Regions from separate parts of the Paenibacillus sp. FSL H8-0537 genome, predicted to be linked through region 2. Evidence: predicted binding sites of a transcription regulator. Region 2 holds the regulator's gene; the other holds the start of a gene.
The links. The regulator Rex, encoded in region 2, represses fermentation and respiration genes when NADH is low (regulators of the CRP and FNR family bind a similar motif). The targets are predictions, from matches to a motif close to TTGTGAAATATTTCACAA.
Positions count from the first base shown of each region.

Region 1: the regulator Rex is predicted to act here: its motif matches at 7,188-7,205, upstream of MHB80_RS14410 (cytochrome ubiquinol oxidase subunit I).

Region 1 is NZ_CP150290.1:3,440,640-3,450,925, forward strand. It holds gene gucD (alpha-ketoglutaric semialdehyde dehydrogenase GucD) at 1-1,393, shown strand, start outside; gene MHB80_RS14375 (YjhG/YagF family D-xylonate dehydratase) at 1,413-3,407, shown strand; gene MHB80_RS14380 (hypothetical protein) at 3,572-3,829, opposite strand; gene MHB80_RS14385 (histidine kinase) at 4,025-4,756, shown strand; gene MHB80_RS14390 (cytochrome c) at 4,926-5,285, shown strand; gene MHB80_RS14395 (response regulator transcription factor) at 5,348-6,070, opposite strand; gene MHB80_RS14400 (SCO family protein) at 6,313-6,924, opposite strand; gene MHB80_RS14405 (hypothetical protein) at 6,921-7,070, opposite strand; gene MHB80_RS14410 (cytochrome ubiquinol oxidase subunit I) at 7,366-8,760, shown strand; gene cydB (cytochrome d ubiquinol oxidase subunit II) at 8,763-9,776, shown strand; gene cydD (thiol reductant ABC exporter subunit CydD) at 9,776-10,286, shown strand, end outside.
Region 2 is NZ_CP150290.1:4,054,888-4,065,173, reverse strand. It holds gene dinG (ATP-dependent DNA helicase DinG) at 1-1,370, shown strand, start outside; gene MHB80_RS17115 (redox-sensing transcriptional repressor Rex) at 1,367-2,023, shown strand; gene MHB80_RS17110 (amidohydrolase) at 1,995-3,305, shown strand; gene MHB80_RS17105 (hypothetical protein) at 3,305-3,832, shown strand; gene MHB80_RS17100 (hypothetical protein) at 3,979-4,521, shown strand; gene MHB80_RS17095 (AAA family ATPase) at 4,514-6,013, shown strand; gene MHB80_RS17090 (3-hydroxyacyl-CoA dehydrogenase NAD-binding domain-containing protein) at 6,169-7,041, shown strand; gene MHB80_RS17085 (acetate kinase) at 7,041-8,264, shown strand; gene MHB80_RS17080 (DnaD domain protein) at 8,294-8,983, shown strand; gene MHB80_RS17075 (ATP-binding protein) at 9,060-10,286, opposite strand, start outside.

The DNA.
Region 1 (10,286 bases), 610 kb from region 2:
CCGCAAGCCTGGCTGCAATCCGGCCCGCAACAGCGAAATCGTTAGCTTAACGCCTGACTCCGACTGCGACGATCTAGACGTTGCGGTCGCATCCGCTGAGGCTGCCCGCCAGGCATGGCGAAAGCAAACCGGAGCTCAGCGCGGCGCCCTGCTGTTCAAGGCGGCTGATCTGCTGGAGAGTCGCTTGGAGGAGATCGGCCTTGCGATGACCCGCGAGATGGGCAAGACGCTTGGCGAGGCGAAGGGGGAGACGGCCCGCGGCGCAGCCATTTTACGCTATTACGCAGGCGAGGGTATGCGTCCTGTCGGTGACGTGATTCCGGCAACAGACGCAGAAGCGTTAATGTTCACGACCCGCGCGCCGCTCGGCGTCGTCGGCGTCATTTCACCTTGGAATTTTCCTGTAGCGATTCCCATTTGGAAAATAGCGCCCGCACTGGTATTCGGAAACACTGTCGTTTGGAAGCCGGCGGCAGAGACGGCTTTCACCGCCTCGCTGATTATGGCTTGCTTCCATGAAGCTGGCTTTCCAGCGGGCGTTGTGAATATGGTTATTGGCAACGGTGCCGTCATTGGGCAGGGTATCGCCGAGCATCCGGGCATTCACGCCGTAACCTTTACGGGCTCTGATGTGGTCGGCAAGCGTGTCGGCCAGAAAGCTCTAGCACGCGGGGCGAAGTATCAGCTGGAGATGGGTGGTAAAAATCCAATTATCATCGCATCCGACGCCGATCTGGACCTCGCGGTTGATGCAACAATCAGCGGAGGCCTTCGCTCAACCGGCCAAAAGTGTACCGCAACGAGCCGCGTTATCGTCGTGCGCGATGTTTACGAGACGTTCAGGTCGAAATTGCTCGAGAAGGTGGAAAGGCTAAAGGTGGGCGATGGCTTGAACGCGGAGACGTGGCTTGGACCATGTGCCAGCCAGAAGCAGTATGAAACCGTGCTTGATTACATTCGCAAGGGCAAGGAGGAAGGCGCAGAGCTTCTCGTCGGCGGCGAGCGGCCGGACGATCCGGCACTCGCGGACGGCTACTTCATCACACCGGCCGTGTTCGACCGGGTGATGCCGAAGATGGCCATTGCGCGGGAGGAAATTTTCGGGCCAGTGCTGGCACTGATTGAGGCGCGTGACCTTGATGAGGCGATTGAGCTCGCGAACGATACGGAATATGGACTCAGTGCCTCCCTTTATACGAGCAATCTGGGTTATGCACTGAAGTTTATTCAGGAAACGGATGCAGGGCTCGTCCGGGTTAATGCTGAGACAGCGGGCGTGGAGCTGCAGGCGCCGTTCGGAGGAATGAAAGGCTCCAGCTCCCATTCTCGCGAGCAGGGACAGGCGGCTATCGAGTTTTACACAGCAGTGAAAACGGTGTTCATGAAGCCTTAACCAGAAGGGGATACGCGCGATGGAGGATCTGTTGAAAAACGTTATGGGACCAGACGGAGCGGATTATTTCGAGGTGACCACACATGCGGCTGGGCCGCCTGGCAAGCTCCCGCTGACCCCGGAGCTTCTTCTGAACGAGCCTAGCGGCAATCTGTTCGGCTGGAGCCAGAACGTCGGCATGGGATGGCAGACGGATCGCTTGCAGGGCAGGGAGGTTCTAATTTTGGGCACGCTTGGCGGTATCCGCAATGAGGACGGCACACCTGCCGCGCTTGGCTACCACACCGGCCACTGGGAGATCGGCCTGTTAATGAAAGCGGCGGCGAAAGAGATTGCCGACATGGGTGGTATCCCGTTCGCCGCTCATGTTAGTGATCCGTGCGACGGACGCTCGCAGGGCACGCCGGGCATGTTTGATTCACTGCCTTACCGCAACGACGCAGCAATGGTCATGCGCCGACTGATCCGTTCGCTGCCTAACCGAGCGGCCGTTGTGGGCGTTGCGACGTGCGACAAGGGCCTGCCTGCGATGATGTTGGCGCTTGCCGGAATGAAAAGTCTGCCTGGCGTTATTGTGCCGGGCGGCGTTACGCTGCCGCCGACGAATGGCGAGGATGCTGGCAAAATCCAGACGATTGGCGCCCGATACGCGAACGGCGAGCTGTCGTTGGAGGAAGCTGCCGATCTTGGCTGCCGAGCCTGCGCGACGCCGGGCGGCGGCTGCCAGTTCCTCGGAACGGCGGGAACGGCGCAGGTCGTGGCAGAGGCACTAGGAATGACTGTGCCTCACGCCGCGTTGGCCCCGTCAGGCCAACCGGTCTGGACGGAGATGGCGCGCCAATCTGCCCGTGCGGCTATGGCGCTTGCAAGCAGGGGCCTCACACTTGGTGACCTGCTGACGGACGCGTCTATCCGTAACGCTATGGTTGTTCATGCGGCTTTCGGTGGCTCCACGAACCTGCTGCTGCACATTCCTGCGATTGCTCATGCAGCAGGTCTCACGGTGCCGAACGCCGGGGACTGGGCGACAATCAACCGCAACGTTCCTCGACTGGTCAGTGTACTGCCGAATGGGCCTGTTCCTCATCCGACAGTCCGTGTGTTTCTTGCCGGGGGAGTACCGGAGGTGATGCTGCATCTCCGGCGGCTCGGCGTGCTGGATGTAAGCGTGCTCACCGCGAGCGGTGTCACACTGAACGAAACGCTGGACTGGTGGGAGACGTCCGAGCGGCGGAAGAGTATGCGAAACTATCTTGCTGAGCGGGAAGGGATCGACCCGGATACGGTCATATACAGCCCCGATCGGGCGCGGACCGCTGGCTTGACGCCGACCGTTACGTTCCCGTCCGGAAATATCGCGCCGGAAGGCTCCGTCATTAAGTCGACAGCCATCGACCCGTCGGTTCTTGACGTCGAGGGTGTATTCCGGCATGTTGGACGGGTAAAGGTGTACACGACCGAGCGCGATGCGATCCGCGCAATCAAGACAGGCGGCATATTCGCTGGCGACATATTGGCTCTGATCGGCCGCGGCCCGGCAGGAACCGGGATGGAGGAGACCTACCAGTTGACGTCGGCGCTGAAGCATCTGACATTCGGCAAGCAGGTGTCGCTCCTGACCGACGCCAGGTTCTCCGGCGTGTCGACCGGCGCCTGCATCGGACATATCGGTCCGGAAGCGCTGGCAGGTGGTCCCGTCGGGCGCCTGCGAGACGGGGACTGGGTAGACATCCGCATCGACACGCGCAAGTTAGAGGGCTCGATCGATATGGTCGGCTGCGGCGAGCTGCCGGATACGCCGGAGGCAGGGGCAGCGATCCTTTCCACTAGACCGCCGCATCCCTCTCTTGCGGAGGACCCGGAGCTACCGGACGATACCCGTCTTTGGGCCGCGCTGCAGTCTGCCAGCGGCGGAACCTGGAAAGGTTGTGTTTATGATACGAGCCGCATTATTCGGACGCTGGAAGCAGGCATGCGCGTGCTCGCAGCGGAAGCCGATGGTGAAGAAGTCTAATTAACTGAATTTTTTAATGTGGATTTATAGTGACTCTTGATGCGGATTCGCATTCACCTCTTTTACAAGCAAGCAACATGATAACCGATTTAGAAGGTGGACTAATTCTAAGTAAACAAAAGCAGGGGCATAATCCGTGATGGATTTGCCCCTGCTTTTGTTTACTACTTGCTTAACTTCAATCCCAGCTTCTCAGCGTTTTGTCTAATAAGCGCTACTAAAGCTTGAGTTTCTGTTTCTGGAAAATTTCGAATTTCAACTAGCTTGCTATCCGCCAATTTGGCGTTTCCTGCACCTTGTGTTGGCGTCACTTCTGCTGGTCCAAATTCTCCTGCGAGCTTATAGCCCATTGATTTGGCTACAGGGATATAGCCACCATATGCCAATGACATGGTTACAAAGCTGAGAATTTTGTTAAACAATTAGCTCTTATGAGTCATGTGTTAAGAAGTAGAAATAAGCGACAATAGACATATGCTTAAAAGTTCTATTGTCAATCTCAAAGGGGGATATTCGCACTGTATAAACAAATTAAATGGTTAATTTTAATTATACCTACTCTAACCATTTGGGTATGGGAGTATGTTCGGCATGAATATTTATTGCCCTATATATCCATGGATGCGGGGAATTGGATTTCACCGTTAATTGTATTTGTAGTCACTCTGCTGCTGATCACGCGGCTTTTTACAATTTTAGAAGCGATTCAAGAGGAACTGCAGCAAGCAAGGCTGATACAAATGGCGCTTCAGGAGCGTGAAAAGCTGGCTAAAGAACTTCATGATGGCGTTGCCCAGTCCTTATTTCTAGTTTCTGTTCAGCTCGAGCAGCTTAAACCAATTATGGAACAAGACGAGAAGCTGCTGTCTATTAAAAATACGGTACGGGAGGTCAACGAATACGTTCGTCAGTCCATTTCCCATTTAAAATATCCGCCTGAGGTAGCCATTGAACCTTGGAATGATTCCATTAGCAACTTAATTAATGAGCTGCATTTCGATTCAGATATAAACACCGAATATAGTTGGCCAATATCAGAAATTAATTTAACGGATAAGGAAAAAATAGCATTATACGCATTTATTAGAGAAGGATTGCTTAATATTCGAAAGCATGCGAAGGAAGTCAATCATATTCGGATTCGCTTAGAATCAACAGAATACGGCTGGACATGTCGTATTTCAGACAATGGATTAGGCTTTACCGATGATCCGTTGCTCAAGGAAGGCAGTTATGGCTTGAAATTTTTAGAGAAACGGACAATAGAGTTGGGATGGGAACTCCAAATGAGACGAGAATCGGAAAGAACCGTACTTGAAGTAATACAGCGGGAGGCAGGTGTAGCTTAAATGACCAATCAACAAGTACGCGTTCTTATTGTAGACAATCATCCCTATGCCTGGAACTGCTCGAAAACACGAGTAGCGCTCCGTCGTTTACAACCATTTCGTCGTTCATTTTAATAGCTGGGGAATGGTTATGATAGCATGTGAACGGAATGAGGAAGGAGGGAGTTATATGAATAGTAAGCTTAAGAACGGTTTTGTAGTAGGCGTCCTTCTAGGTGTGTTGGTAATATCGGCATGCGGAGGTTCAGGAGCTGACGCTGCAACGAATCATAACAGTACAGAAGAAATGAGTGTCCAAAATGGCGCTCCAGAAATCATATACAAGAAGAAATGCATGTCCTGCCATGGTACTGATCTTCAAGGTAGAAGAGGGCCCAGTCTCCAGAGCATTGGAAGTCGATTAACGGAAGAGGAAATCGTTGACATTGTTACAAACGGCAAAAATGGAATGCCCAAGTTTGAAAAAAACATTTCGGCAGAGGATATTCAAAGTGTTTCCAAATGGTTGTCGGAGCAAAAGCCTAGATAAAAACGGCAGCGCTGTAATGATGCAGCGCTGCCGTTTTTGTTTTGTTCCTAATTCAATCTTCATCATACTAGGCCTGCCTTGCTAAATATGTAGCCTACCCCTCGCACCGTTTTGATCATGGCTCCTATATCCGGTGAAAGGGGGGTCAGCTTTTCGCGAAGACGTTTGATATGTGTGTCTACCGTTCGGTAATCGTTTACTTCAGACTGTCTCCATACGATACCAAGAAGATGAGCACGCGTGTGAACGATATCTGCATGAAGCGCAAGATAATAGAGTAGATCGAATTCTTTTAGAGACAGGTGGATTTCCGTGCCATCTACTACAATACGGTGAGCAGATGGATTAATGGTGAGTCTACTTAACTGTATAGTTGGATAATTCGTTCTGCTTGTTGCTTTCAGGGCTTGAACAGTGCTTCTTCTAAGAATAGCTTTGGTTCGCCATATCATTTCTTTATAGGAAAATGGCTTTTCTAAACAATCATCGGCTCCTGCTTCAAAGCCAGCTAATCGCTGGTCTTCCTTGCCATTCTCTGTAATTAACATAATGGGGGTTTGTAATCTTTTCCTGATGGCGATGCATGATTGAATATTACTCAAGCCGGTTTCCGCATGGTCAATAATGATTAAACCATAATGATTGCGATCTGGTTTAAGCCAAGCATTTTTCACATGAGACGTGGTGTCTGTAGGATAGCCCTCTTTCAAAAAAAAGGAATTCAATTGAGCTTGGGTATGTTTTTCCTGACTAATAACGAGAATAACACTTTTCTTTTGTTTCAAGGTAGCGACCCTCCATTAAGCAATGAGTTGAATCAGCAAGGTTATATTAGCTGACTATCTTGCATCATTATGCTCTTTACGAATATGAAGTAATATGCCTCGATATAGCTAAAAATCGATAAAATGTAACGAACTAATGAACAATACGCGAAGCAGAAGAAGATAATAAAAACCAGCCATCCTAAGTCGGAATAGCTGGTTGGGAGGAGCTCAATTAAATTTTTCAATGTCATTTTAACGGATTATTTTTCTTTAAGGAGAGCATTAATGTCTTTCAAAATAGCGGAGTTATCCATTTCTTCACCCATGCGATAGACCTTGCGAATTTGATGATTGGCATCCAGCAGCATGAGGGAGGTTACCGTATGTACGAACTGGTCATCTTTCAGCTTTTGAATCGCAATCCCATATTCTCTTGCTTTCTCAATCGTATAGGCCTCGTCTCCACGCAGCAGCTTCCAGCCTGACCGATCAATACCCATACGCTCGGCATAAGCTGCAAAAACCTCCGGTGTATCCGAATTAGGGTCAAAGGTTATGGCTGCGAATTGTACATTTTCTCCAAAACGGCCCTGTTTCTTCAATTCATCCTGCAGCAGCACCATATTATATGTCGTTGCAGGGCAAATATCCGGACAGCTTGTGAACATAAATTCGATCAGCATTACTTTTCCCAAACTGTCGCTCAGATTATAGGCTGTGCCGTCCAGCTCCTGAAGGGTGAAGGCTGGGGCTTCTCTCAATACAGGAAGCTTGCTGCTTCCTCCTTGAAACGTATACACAAGATAAGCGACCAAGGCCGCCACGAAAATAATGACTGCGATAAGAAGGGGGCTGCGTTTTTTTGTTATCATACCTGATTATCCTTATCACTTACGACTGGATGAGGAACGATGCTATTTTGCAGCTCATTGTCCTCCTGTACAAGCTTCGCTCCGTTGAGCATAACGTAAGCGCCGCCACCTAAAAATAATCCTCCTAAAATAAACCAATACAGCATGTCTCGTTCTCCCTTCTTCGTACTCATTCATTATATAAGTAAAGCATGTTGCAACTTAATGACTCGTAGGAGCTATTTTCACAATCATAAAGAACAAATGTCACACGATAGTCAATATTGTGCCTTTTTTCACAAAGTAGCCGCTTTTTCGTGACAGCATTGTCACACGTAGCCGCTCAATGGGGCCATACAAAAACATCAATGATGATCTATAATGATGATTATCTGAAAGTGAGTGAAGAAAATCACATACTTTTTTCAGTACATAACATGCAGAAAAGAGGTAACCACCTAGATGGACGTAGTAGAATTAGCACGCCTTCAGTTTGCAACGACAACGATCCTTCATTTTGTCTTTGTCCCCATATCCATAGGTTTGTCTTTGCTTGTGGCTATCATGGAAACGATGTATGTCATTACAAAAAAAGAATTGTACAAGAAGATGACGAAGTTTTGGGCGCATTTTCTGTTGATCAACTTTGCTGTTGGCGTCGTTACTGGTATTTTGCAGGAATTTCAATTCGGGATGAACTGGTCTGACTTTTCACGGTTTGTTGGAGATGTGTTTGGGACTCCTCTAGCCATTGAAGCGCTTCTAGCTTTTTTTCTGGAATCTACCTTTATTGGACTATGGGTATTCGGCTCGGATCGCTTATCCAAGGGCGTCCATCTCGCCTGCATGTGGCTGGTATCCATTGGAACGATGTTATCGGCATTCTGGATTTTGACGGCGAATTCATTTATGCAGCGTCCCGTCGGATTTACTTTGAATAATGGCCGGGCAGAAATGGTCGATTTCTGGGCGCTTGTAACGAACGAACAGGTGCTTTGGGAGTTTCCGCACACGCTGTTTGCAGCCTTTGCAACAGGCGCATTTTTGATTGCAGGAATCAGCGCATGGAAGCTGCTTCGTAAAAAGGATATGGCGTTCTTTAAGCCCTCCTTTACTTTAAGCATCATCGTCGCCTTTGTATCGTCCATAGCCATTGCATTATTCGGCCATGGTCAGGCTCAATTTTTGGTGGAGACACAGCCTATGAAGATGGCTGCAAGCGAAGGCTTATGGGAAACGAGCAGCGATCCCGCACCTTGGACCGTTATTGCAGGCATTGATCCGGATAAACAGGAGAATTCATTTGAGCTGAAAGTGCCTTACCTTCTCAGCTATCTCTCTTACAGCCAGTTCTCAGGCTCGGTTATTGGAATGAAAGAGCTGCAAGCTCGTTATGAGGCTGAGTATGGACCCGGAAATTATATCCCGCCTGTACGCACAACCTTCTGGAGCTTTCGAATTATGATCGCTTGCGGCAGTGCCATGATTTTATTAGGACTGTATGGAGCTTATCTTGCGGTGCGCAAAAAGCTTGAACAGTCAAATAAGCTGTTTATGCGCGTGATGATGTTTGCAATCGCTCTGCCGTTTATCGCGAATACCTCCGGCTGGATTATGACAGAGGTAGGCCGTCAGCCGTGGACGGTATTTGGACTTCTGCAAACGAAGGATTCCGTCTCTACGACGACGAGCGCGGGGGAAGTGCTGTTTTCCTTCATTTTGTTTACCGTACTTTATGTCATTTTATTGGGTGTTCTGGCTTTTCTGTTTGTTCGCGAAGCTCGCAAAGGGCCGTATGCAGCCCATGAGCCAGAAATCGCCCTGCAAGATCCATATCAATTCAAGGAAGGGGTCTGACGATGTCGCTTAGTGATTTGTGGTTTTTGTTAATTGCCGTATTATTTACAGGCTTTTTCTTTCTTGAGGGCTTTGACTTTGGTGTTGGTATGGCAACGGGCTTGCTTAGTCGCAATGATAGGCAGAAAAGAGTGCTTATCAATACCATCGGTCCTTTCTGGGATGCAAATGAGGTATGGCTAATCACGGCCGCCGGGGCTATGTTTGCTGCTTTTCCGCATTGGTATGCTACGATGTTCAGCGGCTATTATGTCCTGTTTACGCTTATTTTGATAGCACTGATCTTAAGAGGTGTCGCATTTGAGTTTCGCGGCAAGGTGGACCATTCGTGGTGGAGGAAAACATGGGATATAGCCATTCTGATTGGAAGCAGTGTTCCTCCGCTGTTATTCGGTGTTATGTTTGCTGGGTTACTCAAGGGGCTGCCCATAGGACAAGACATGGAGATGCGATCTGGATTCGCCGACGTTGTGAACAGCTACAGCTTGTGGGCAGGCATTACGATTGTCGGTTTGTGCTTGCTGCATGGCCTTACCTTCATTTCTCTGCGGACAATGGGAGAGCTGAGAGAGCGTTCCCGCCATATGGCGGCTAAATTTTTACCCGTGCAAGCTGTTTTGTTGGCTGTGCTTGTGGTATGGACCTATTCCGTCACTGATTTATTTGAACGCCGTGGGGGCTTATTGCTGGTATTTGTCATGATCGGAGTCCTTGCGGTGTTGCTTTCCGGATGGTTCCTGAAGCGGGGACAGGAAGGCAGAGCCTTCTGCATGTCGGGGCTGTTGATATTGTTGACATTTGGATCGTTTTTTGTTGGACTTTTCCCTCGATTCATGGTCAGCTCAATTCATACAGCGTTTGATCTGACGCTTTATAACGCCGCTTCCAGTGCTTATACATTAAAAGCAATGACGATTGTGGCAGCTACGCTCCTTCCCCTTGTTCTGGCTTACCAAGCCTGGAGCTACTTTGTCTTCCATAAACGTGTCAACGAGAAGGAGCATTTGGAATATTAATGGACAGGTCATGGTTTCAATTAAAAGGAATCCAGCTGCATATGCTGCTGATTGTGCTTTCCCTTCTTCAAGGAGCAGCTATTATAGGTCAAGCCACCTTTTTAGCCAAAGCCATTACGTTGTTATTTGAAAATAAGCCGATTGATCAAGCAACTCAGCCGTTGCTCCTGTTTTTGATAAGCTTCGTCGCTCGCCAAACTTTCGTCTGGCTTCAGCGACGGCTTTCCGGCGGCTTCGCAGAAAAAACAGCTGAAGCCATTCGGCAGCAGCTGCTTGTGGCGATATTCGGGCATGGTCCGAGTTTTGCAGCGAAGCAGGGGAGCGGGCGACTGGTTACGCTGGTGTTGGATGGAGTGGATCGTTTTCGTACGTATTTGGAGCTGTCGATTGCCCGTACGATTGATATGCTCTGTGTTACGGTTCTACTTTTGCTGTGGGTATATAGGCTGGACATGATATCGGGAATCATTCTGATGTGTACGCTTCCGATACTGATCGGTTTTTTCATTC
Region 2 (10,286 bases):
AGGACGCTCGTTCCGGGCTGCTGCCATCTCTGCGCATTCATCTCCAGCAGGAAAGCGATGAGCGGGTGCAAGGCTGGCTGGAAACGATTGATACCATTATTCCCGCCTTTACGGAAGTGAGGGAGCATTGGGAAAGGCTGTTTGAGATGCTGTACAGCTTTGTTCAAGCTTCTCCTGATGCGACGGGTGAAAACAATCAATCTGTGTACCGTTTGCGAGGCGATAGCCTCCCGGAAGGCTGGTCCGAAGTGCTCGCCGAAGAGACCAATATTCATACGGAGCTCATTCGGGTGCTGAAGACGGCTGAGAAAATGTCCGAGGAGATTAAAGATCGCATCGATGAGCTGGCGGTACAGGCGCTTGTAACGGACTTGAATGGCGCTTTACGCGATTTGACGAGAGTCAAGGATGATCTGCGCAGCTTTATGAAGGTCGATCAGACGACGGACGTGTTCTGGCTGGAAGCCAATATGACTTACAAGCATCGATCGCTGCATCTTTATGCGGTGCCGATTGATGTGAGCAGCCAGCTTCAGCAGTATTTATTCGATGTGAAGGACAGCATTATTTTAACGTCCGCCACTCTATCGGTACAAAAATCATTCCAGTTCGCTGAAGAGCAGCTTGGTCTTGGCGGCTTTGAAGAAGCGGGAAGGCTGCGTACCGTGCAGCTGGCATCGCCATTTAATTACCGTGAACAAGCGCTCGTTATTATTCCGCGCAATTTCCCTGTTCTTAAAGGCTCAGCGGGAGAGCCCGCATTTATTTCAATGCTCGTCTCTTCCTTAGCAGATGCGGTGCAGCAGACTAATGGCAGAATGCTAGTGCTGTTTACCTCTTACCGCATGCTAAAGCAGGTATACGATCCGCTTAAGGCGGCGCTTGCGGCCACCAGCATTCAAGTGCTAGGCCAAGGCATCGACAGCGGCAACCGTACGAAGCTGACGCGGCGGTTTTTACAGCAGCCGGAGTCTGTGCTGCTTGGCACAAGCAGCTTTTGGGAGGGCGTTGACATTCCTGGCGAAGCCTTAACTTGCCTTGCCATCGTCAGACTGCCATTCCAACCACCGAATCATCCGCTGCTGGAGGCGAAGTCGGAATTGCTGCAGCGCCAAAAGCAAAATCCATTTATGAAGCTGTCGATTCCGCAAGCGGTTATTCGCTTCAAGCAAGGATTTGGCAGGCTCGTGCGAACGGCGAAGGATAAAGGGATAGTCATTATTTATGATACGCGGGTTATTGAAACGTATTATGGCAAGCATTTTCTCTATTCTTTGCCTGGACCGAAAATTGAGCATATGCATATCGAACAAATTGTACCGAGAATGAGAGAATGGCTTGGTGCCGAGAAGGAGGAGGAGAACGGGTGAAGCAGACGAAAATATCGGAGGCCGTCGTAAGACGCCTCCCCATTTACCTGCAAGTGCTGAACGAGCTGAACAACCGGGAGGTGCAGACCGTTTCGTCCCAGGAGCTTGGCGTCAAGCTGGATTTAAATCCGGCGCAAATCCGCAAGGACTTGGCGTATTTCGGCGATTTTGGCCGCAAGGGCATCGGCTATGATGTGACATATTTAATTGAAAAAATTCGCCAAATACTCAAGCTTGATCAGACGATTAATGTGGCGCTTGTCGGTGCGGGTAATTTGGGTCATGCTCTATGCAATTATAATAAATATTCTAAAGACAATATGAAAATTATTGCGGTGTTTGATGTGCATCCATCTAAAATCGGCTCGCAAATTAATAATTTGACCGTAATGCCGATGGATATGCTGAAACATACGGTTGAGGAGAATAATATTCGAATTGGGATTATTACCGTTCCCGGATTTGAAGCGCAAAACGTTGCTAATCAATTTATAGATGCGGGCATTGAAGGCTTGCTCAATTTTGCGCCAGCGATATTGAAGGTACCAGAAGAAATTCGCATTCATCATGCTGACTTTACGAAAGAGCTGCTAAGTCTGGCGTATTACTTGGAGAGGGAAAGGAATGACGAAAATGAGCCAAATTTGGATTGAAAATGGACGTTTTGTAACGATGGAGGACGGCGAGCATGTGCTTCAAGGGCATATGGTTGTGACCGATGATCGCATTACATATATCGGAGCAGAAGCTCCAACCGGGCTGCAAGCCGATGTGCAGAAGCTGGACGGCAGCAAGCTTGCTTTTATGCCAGGCCTAGTAAACACACATGGGCATGCGGCTATGACCTTGCTGCGCGGCTATTCCGATGATCAAAACCTGCAAGTCTGGCTGGAGCAAAAAATGTGGCCGATGGAGGGCAAATACATCGACCTTGATACACGTGCGGGCAGCGCGCTTGCCGTGGTAGAAATGCTGAAATCCGGTACAACGGCTTTCGTGGATATGTATGACCGCATGGATCAGCTGGCCGAAGTCGTGGAACAGTCCGGCATTCGCGGCTGTCTGACGCGCGGTGTCATTGGCCTCTGCCCAGAGGATGTGCAGCAAGCGAAGCTGGCGGAAGCGATCGCTTTCGCACGCGATTGGAACGGCAAGGCAAATGGCCGTATTACGACGATGATTTCGCCGCATGCGCCTTATACATGCCCACCCGATTATATTGAGAAATTCGTGCAGGCTGCTCATGATTATGATTTGCCGCTGCACACGCATATGTCTGAATCGATTGCCGAAGTAGAGCAGAACGTTCGCGATTATGGCGTTCGTCCCGTTCAGCATCTCGACAATTTAGGCTTCTTCTCGCGTCCGGCACTTGTCGCTCATGCGGTGCATTTGAATGACGAGGAAATTGCGCTGCTTGCGCAGCGCAAAGTAGCTGTATCGCATAACCCGGTCAGCAACCTCAAGCTGGCAAGCGGCATTGCCCGTGTTCCTGATTTGCTTCGCGCTGGTGTAACGGTATCCTTAGGCACGGATAGCGCGGCGAGCAACAACAATCTTGACCTGTTCAAGGAGATCAACCTTGCGGCTCTGCTGCATAAGGGTGTTTCTGGCGATCCTACGGTTGTTCCTGCCATTGAAGCTTTGCGTATGGGAACGGTATACGGCGCTCGCTCCATTTGGCAGGAAGATTCAATTGGCCGCCTACGCGAAGGCATGAAGGCGGATTTCATCGCCATCGATATTGAACAGCCGCATTTTTACCCACAGACGGATATTGTGTCCCATCTGGTGTACGCGGGCTCGGGCCGCGACGTCAAGCATGTATGGGTAGACGGCCGTCAGGTTGTACGGGATGGCGAATGCACATTGCTTGATGAGGAGAAAATTCGTCACGATGCTCAGGCGAGCTTCGAGAGGTTGTTGAAGGCATAATGCGGGCGAGAACGAGAAAGCCGTTTTGGACGGTAAAACGGGCTGTCTTTATTTCAATTGTTTTTGTTATCGCCTTGTTGACCGTTACGATTGTTTATTACCGTGCTGTGCATAAGGAATTATGGGCAGAGGAAGCTCCAATTAAGGCGTATGCTGTAGAAGCCGCACAGTTGACGGAAGTTACGGGCATGACAAAGCAGGTGTGGGATGGCATTTCCTGGGTAGTAAAAGGGAAGACCGCGGATGAACAAGAAGTTTACGTATTTCTGACAACAGTCGAAAGTCCTGTGCTTACACTGAAAGCAACGGAGCATATTACAGCAGAACAGGCGGAATCTGCGTTACTGAGCAGTAAGCCGGATGCGGATGTTAAAAGGACACAGCCGGGATTGCTGAACGGCGAGCCGGTATGGGAAATTTTTTACAGCCGTGATGAAGCGATAACGAAATATTATTATGCCTATTATTCGTTCCGCGATGGCGCATTTGTGAAGCAATATAGTTTAGTAGGTGACAAGGCGTCCTAGCTGTATGGAATGCTTAAGCTGTAACAGCTGGAATTGCTGGCTATTATTACACCCCCTTATTCAAAGGGCGATGTGATATACTTTCGTGTATCGGAGTTGATATACGAGTGATATATCACCGTCATTTTGAGAGGGGGATTTTTACGATGTTCAAACTCAGGATCATGCCGATTTTGCTAACAGCTGCTGCGTCCGCCCTCGTTTTGTTTGGAGGCTGGCTTATTTATCATCAGGTTGCATTCGCAGCTCCGCTTGCCAAGGCGGTTGATCAAATAGAAGGCATTGCTTCATCCGACACACCTATTATGGATACGGACCGTATTACTTTCCCGCTGACGCTTACAGCCGGAGCGGATTTAAAGCATGTATATGAAACGATAGTCGAGCAAAGCAAATCAGTCGCCAAGAGTCGCGACATTCAGCTCGATATTGCGAATACCGGCTCGAATGCGAAGCTGGATCAGCTGTGGTCATCGTCTTTATTCAAAGTGGCCGAAGCGATGGAGCACAAAAACTATTCTGCTATTCCGGAGGCACTTAAAGCTTTGGCAGATGAACATTCGGGTGTGGAGGCCATTACCGATATCGATGACAGCAATGTCTATATTACGCTGAAAGATGGCAAGGCTACGAAGTATATCATCCTTCCGCGCGTTGCCCCGCAGCTGGAGGTGTCCAGCTATGCGTAAATACGGCATCGAAATGGCGATTGGCTTTGTTCCGGTATTAATTGCCTTTCTTTTATTTGTAAATGTGGATTTAATGCCTTTCGTACTGCTTGTCATTATCGCAGCTGCTGTCGTGTATTTAGCGACTGGCAGAGGCAAATTCGCACATGCTTCCGGAACGAAGCGGCGAAAGGTGTCAAGCAGCGTGCCCTTTTCCTTTGAGCAAATCGGCGGACAGGAGCGTGCCAAGCAGGAGTTGATCGAGGCGCTTGATTTTCTCGTCCGACATGAGGAACTGAGCAAGCTGGGCATTCGGCCCTTGAAGGGGATTTTGCTGACGGGACCTCCGGGAACCGGGAAGACGCTAATGGCGAAAGCCGCAGCACAGTATACCGACTCGATTTATCTGGCTGCCTCCGGCAGTGAATTTGTGGAGATGTACGTCGGCGTCGGCGCAGGCCGGATACGCGATTTATTCAAAGAAGCCCGGACGAAGGCGAAGAAAGCGGGCAAGGAAAGCGCCGTTATTTTTATCGATGAGATCGAGGTTATCGGGGGCAAGCGCGATGGCGGGCAGCATCGGGAATATGATCAAACGCTCAATCAACTGCTCACGGAAATGGACGGTATTCATGCCGATACAGCGCCGCGGCTGCTCATTATTGCAGCAACGAACCGTAAAGAAATGCTCGACAGCGCCCTGCTTAGGCCCGGACGGTTCGATCGCCATATTGGGGTAGAGCTGCCGGACAAAAAAGCGCGCCATCAAATATTGAATATTCATGCGGCCAACAAGCCGCTTGCCGATACGGTGGAGCTGGAGAAGGTAGCGGCCGAGTCGTTTGGCTTTTCCGGTGCCCAGCTGGAGAGCGTCATGAACGAAGGTGCGATTTATGCGATGCGGGAGCAAAGCGAGGTTATTGAAGAGCAGCATCTGGCTATGGCGATAGACAAGGTCATGATGGGCGAGAAGACGGACCGCGAGGCGACGAAGGAGGAGCGCGAGCGTGTGGCGCTGCATGAGCTCGGCCATGCGATTTCAGCTGAGCTGCTCCGCCCGGGCAGCGTATCTCAGGTTGCCTTGTCTCCACGTGGTCAGGCGCTAGGCTATGTTCGTCATAATCCAGAGCAGGACCGTTATTTATACACACGGGATTTTCTAAATGGGCAAATTATGATTGCGCTTGGCGGGGCGGCGGCCGAGGAAATCTTCTACGGCAATCGCAGCACAGGGTCGCGTGGCGACTTTGACCAGGCGATGAACATTGTCCGCACACTTGTCGAGTCGGGCTTAACGGAGCTAGGCATTATTCATCCCGAAATGATGACGCCTGATGCATGGGCGAAAATCAATCGCTCCATCCTTGACGAATTAATGGGCAAGACGATTGCAATGCTGGCACCGAAGCGTCAGGTTTTTCTAGACGCGCTAGATGTCCTGATCCGTGAAGAAACGCTCAGCGGCGCTGAGTTTCGTGAATTGCTTAAGAAGTTGTCACATAGCGCATCATAATACAGCATGAAAAATCCTCAATTTATTACAATTTGAAGGCAGACGACATGTCTGTCTTCTTTTTTCTCAGAAAACCGTTATAATTAACATTGAACATAACTATAAAGAGAATGTTTCTCATTTACATGGTGTAGGGAAACGACAAGGAGAGAATCATGTCTATTAAAAAAGTTGGCGTCGTTGGCGCTGGTACAATGGGCCAGGGCATTGCCGAAATGTTGGCCTCGAAAGGGCTGGACGTTCATTTAATCGAGATTTCGGAAGAAAGATTGACATATGGCAGGCAAATGATTGAGCTTAGCTTGGACAAGCAGATTGAGAAATGGGCTTTGACGCAGGCCGAGAAGAAATTGATTATGAATCGTATTCATATGACCCTGTCCTATGATGCACTGGCCGAATGTGAGCTGGTCATTGAGACGATTACGGAGGATCTGGAAAGCAAGAAGGCGGTCATTAGCCAAATCGATGACATTTGCGGCGCTGAAGTGATTTTGGCGAGCAATACGTCCACACTCAGCTTGACGGAGCTGGCTAGCGCCTCTGCACATCCGGAGCGGGTTATCGGGCTTCATTTCATCTATCCGGTACTCAAAATCGATTTGGTGGAAATTGTGCGTGGTCTTAAAACGAGCGAAGATACCTTCACAAGCACCAAACATTTCGTTGAAGAAGTTATTAATAAAAAAGGTGTCATGGTATTTGAATCCCCTGGATTCGTAACATCCCGCCTTATTTGCTTGTTCATAAACGAAGCTCTGCACGTATTGGAGGAAGGCGTCGCTTCTGCGGAAGACATCGACAGCGCGATGCGTGTCGGCTATTCCTTCCAGCATGGTCCTTTCGAGATGGCGGATCGCTTTGGCCTCGATTCCGTGCTTGCGGCACTGGACCGGATGTTTCGTGAATATGGCGAGCTCAAATACCGCCCTTCCATCGTATTGAAAAAAATGGTGCGTGCTGGTCAACTGGGTGCAAAAACTGGCGTTGGCTTTTTCAAATATGATAAGGATGGGGATCGGATCTAATGAAAGTACTCGTTATTAATGCAGGAAGCTCTTCTCTGAAATATCAGCTTTACGACATGCGCGATGAATCGGTGCTGGCTAGCGGGCGGGTTGAACGAATCGGGATGGACTCCTCCATCGTGACGCATGAACCAGCAGACAAGCCGGAAGTGCGCGATGTGAGCGAAATTTTAGACCATGTGACCGCAGTTAAAAAGGTTATTGACATGCTGACTCATCCAGAACATGGTGCAGTCGCGACAATGGATGAAATAGAGGCGGTCGGCCACCGCGTTGTGCACGGCGGGGAAGTATTTAACAGCTCGACGCTTGTTACAACTGAAGTCAAGCTTGAAATTCGCCGCTTGTTTGATTTGGCGCCGCTGCATAATCCGGCCCATATGATGGGGATTACTGCGGTTGAAGCAAATATGCCGGGTGTTCCACAGGCTGTAGTATTCGATACAGCGTTCCACCAGTCGATGCCGAACACTTCTTATCTGTATCCGATACCTCAGGTGCTGTACCGTCGCCACAAGGTACGCCGTTACGGCTTCCACGGCACATCTCACCAATATGTGAGCCAGCAAGGCGCAGAGCTGCTTGGAAAGCCGCTGGAGTCACTTAAAATGGTTACGGCTCATATTGGCAACGGCGCAAGCTGTACGGCGATTTTGGATGGCAAATCATTCGATACAAGCATGGGCATGACCCCGCTTGAAGGTTTGATGATGGGTACACGCAGTGGTGACCTTGATCCGGCGATCGTTCCTTTTGTCATGAATAAAGAAGAGCTGACACTTAGCGAAGTGAATTCCATGCTGAATAAGCATAGCGGCATGCTGGCGATTTCTGGCATCAGCAGCGATATGCGCGAAGTAACGGAAGCGATGGAGGAAGGCGATCGCAATGCGAAGCTTGCTTTTGATATGTATACGTATCGCGTTCGTAAATATATTGGCGCTTATGCGGCTGCGATGAACGGCATTGACGTTCTGTTGTTTACGGCCGGCGTTGGCGAAAACTCCTCGGCATTGCGCAAAGCGGTATGCGATGGCATTACCTTCCTTGGCATTGAACTGGATGAAGAGAAAAATGCAAAGCGCAGTAAGGATGCGCGGGTTATTTCGACAGACGCTTCGCGCGTGAAGGTATTGGTAGTTCCTACGAATGAAGAGCTGTTGATAGCTCGCGATACGTACACACTGGTACAGGCTCAGGCAGCGGGTGCAGCAAACGTTTAAGCAGGTTTTAATGGAAAGGCGGGCAAGCAGTGAGCAATGATGACATCTGGAAAGCTTATTCGCGCGGTATGGGGGCTGTAATGGAGGAGGGCGGTGTGCACATTTACGCCGTGCTGCTGCGTTCTTATCGGCAGCTTGGGCTGACGGATAGCGAGCTGCTGCTGCTGCTGCAGCTTAAGGCATTTCGGGATGTGGAGGGAAATGGCTTCCCGACGCCAGACGAGCTGGCGGAGCGTATGGACGCAAGCGAGCGCAGTATCGTCGAGCAGCTTGGAAAGCTGATGAAAGAAGGCTTTCTAGCGATTGATGAGCACCTGGACTCCCAAACAGGCATCCAATCCGAGCAGTATAACTGGAGCGGCTGGCTGCTTAAGGCAGCCGAATGGGCGGCTCTGGAAAAACGCGAGTCGAAAAAAGCGGATAAAGCGCAGCGCCAGCCGGTGCAGCGGGTAGCAAATCCGGTTAATCTGTTTAATATTTTCGAGCAGGAGTTTGGCCGGCTGCTGTCGCCAATCGAATGCGAAACCATCAGCGGATGGATGGATGAGGATAAATATGCGGAAGAGCTTATTCGCTTTGCGCTTAAGGAAGCGGTATTTGCTGGGAAGCTGAGCTTCCGCTACATTGACCGCATCTTAATCGAGTGGAGCCGCAATCGTGTGACGAACGAGGATGAAGCCCGCGCCCATGCGCAGCGTTTTCGCGGCGGCAGGGGATAGGGGCACGGCGCGCCTTGTTATTTTTGTCAGTGAGCCAATGAGTATTATGGGCTAATTATAGCAGCGGCCGTCATCCTTAATAGGGTGGCGGCCGTTTTATTGACTTTTTGGTTGCTGGGTAAATGCGTTCGAGCAGGCTTTCTTCTGCTATACGTTCTAGTGGGATTCGGATTATAAAAGCAGCACCAGCTTGCTGGCTGCGTGCAATAGAGATGCTGCCCGCATGCATATGCATGATCTCCTTGGCAATAGCGAGGCCCAGCCCGCTGCCGGGAATGCTGCTGTTGCGAGAAGCATCGACTCGGAAAAATGAATCAAATAAATAAGGTTTCGCCTCATCTGGAATGCCGCTGCCCTCATTAACGATTTCCAGTGCAAAATCGTGCTCTTCTTTTTTCATGGAAACGGTTATAACGGAGTGTTCGGGAGAATATTTGATGGCATTGCTGATTAAATTGTCGATGACGCGGCTCAGCAATTGCTTGTCTGCCCGTATAATGCCAACATAAGGCTGCTGCATGTTTACGAGGCGGAGCTCACGGCCGGCTGCGCGAATTTCTTCCTCCCAGTCTTGAATCAGCTCCTCCAGCAGAGCAGCTGCCTCCCAGTATTCAAGCCTAGGCTTGATCTGCTTCATTTCCAACAAACTCAAATCATTCAAATCTTTAACTAGCCGATTAACGGAGTCCAGCCTGTCATTTGCTTTACGCATATAGCGCCCGCTTTGCTCCGGCTTGATGGTCCCGTCAAATAAAGCTTCTAAATAGCCTTTTACAAGCGTGATCGGCGTTTTTAAATCATGTGAAATATTGGAGAGCCACCGTTTGCGCCAGCTCTCCATTCTAGCCAGCTCATCAAATCGGAGCTGCAGCTGGCCATGAGCCTGGCGCAGCGCATCTGTTCTTTCTGCTACCTTATGCTCCAGTTCCTCATTTTGCTGATGCTGGCGAAGCAGCAATTCCTCAATGGTAGCGGTCATGCGATTGAACATTTGCTGCAGCTTATTAAATTCACGGATATTGCCATCCTCCAGCCGAATGGAAAAATCGGCATGGCTGATTTTGCTAAATGCCTTCATCAGCGTGATGAGCGGCTTGGATATGCGCGACCAAAGCATCAAAGTCAGGGACAAGCACAGCAAAAGGGCGGCGCATAAAATCGTTATCAGCTGCTGCAGCAAAAGCGCGCGGGTTTCCTTGACCAAGGCGGCGGAAGCCTGTGTGGTGGGCAGCAAGAGCTCATCCCTCGGAACGACATAACCGAGAATCCAGCCAGAAGAAGGGACGGTTTTCGCAAACAGCAG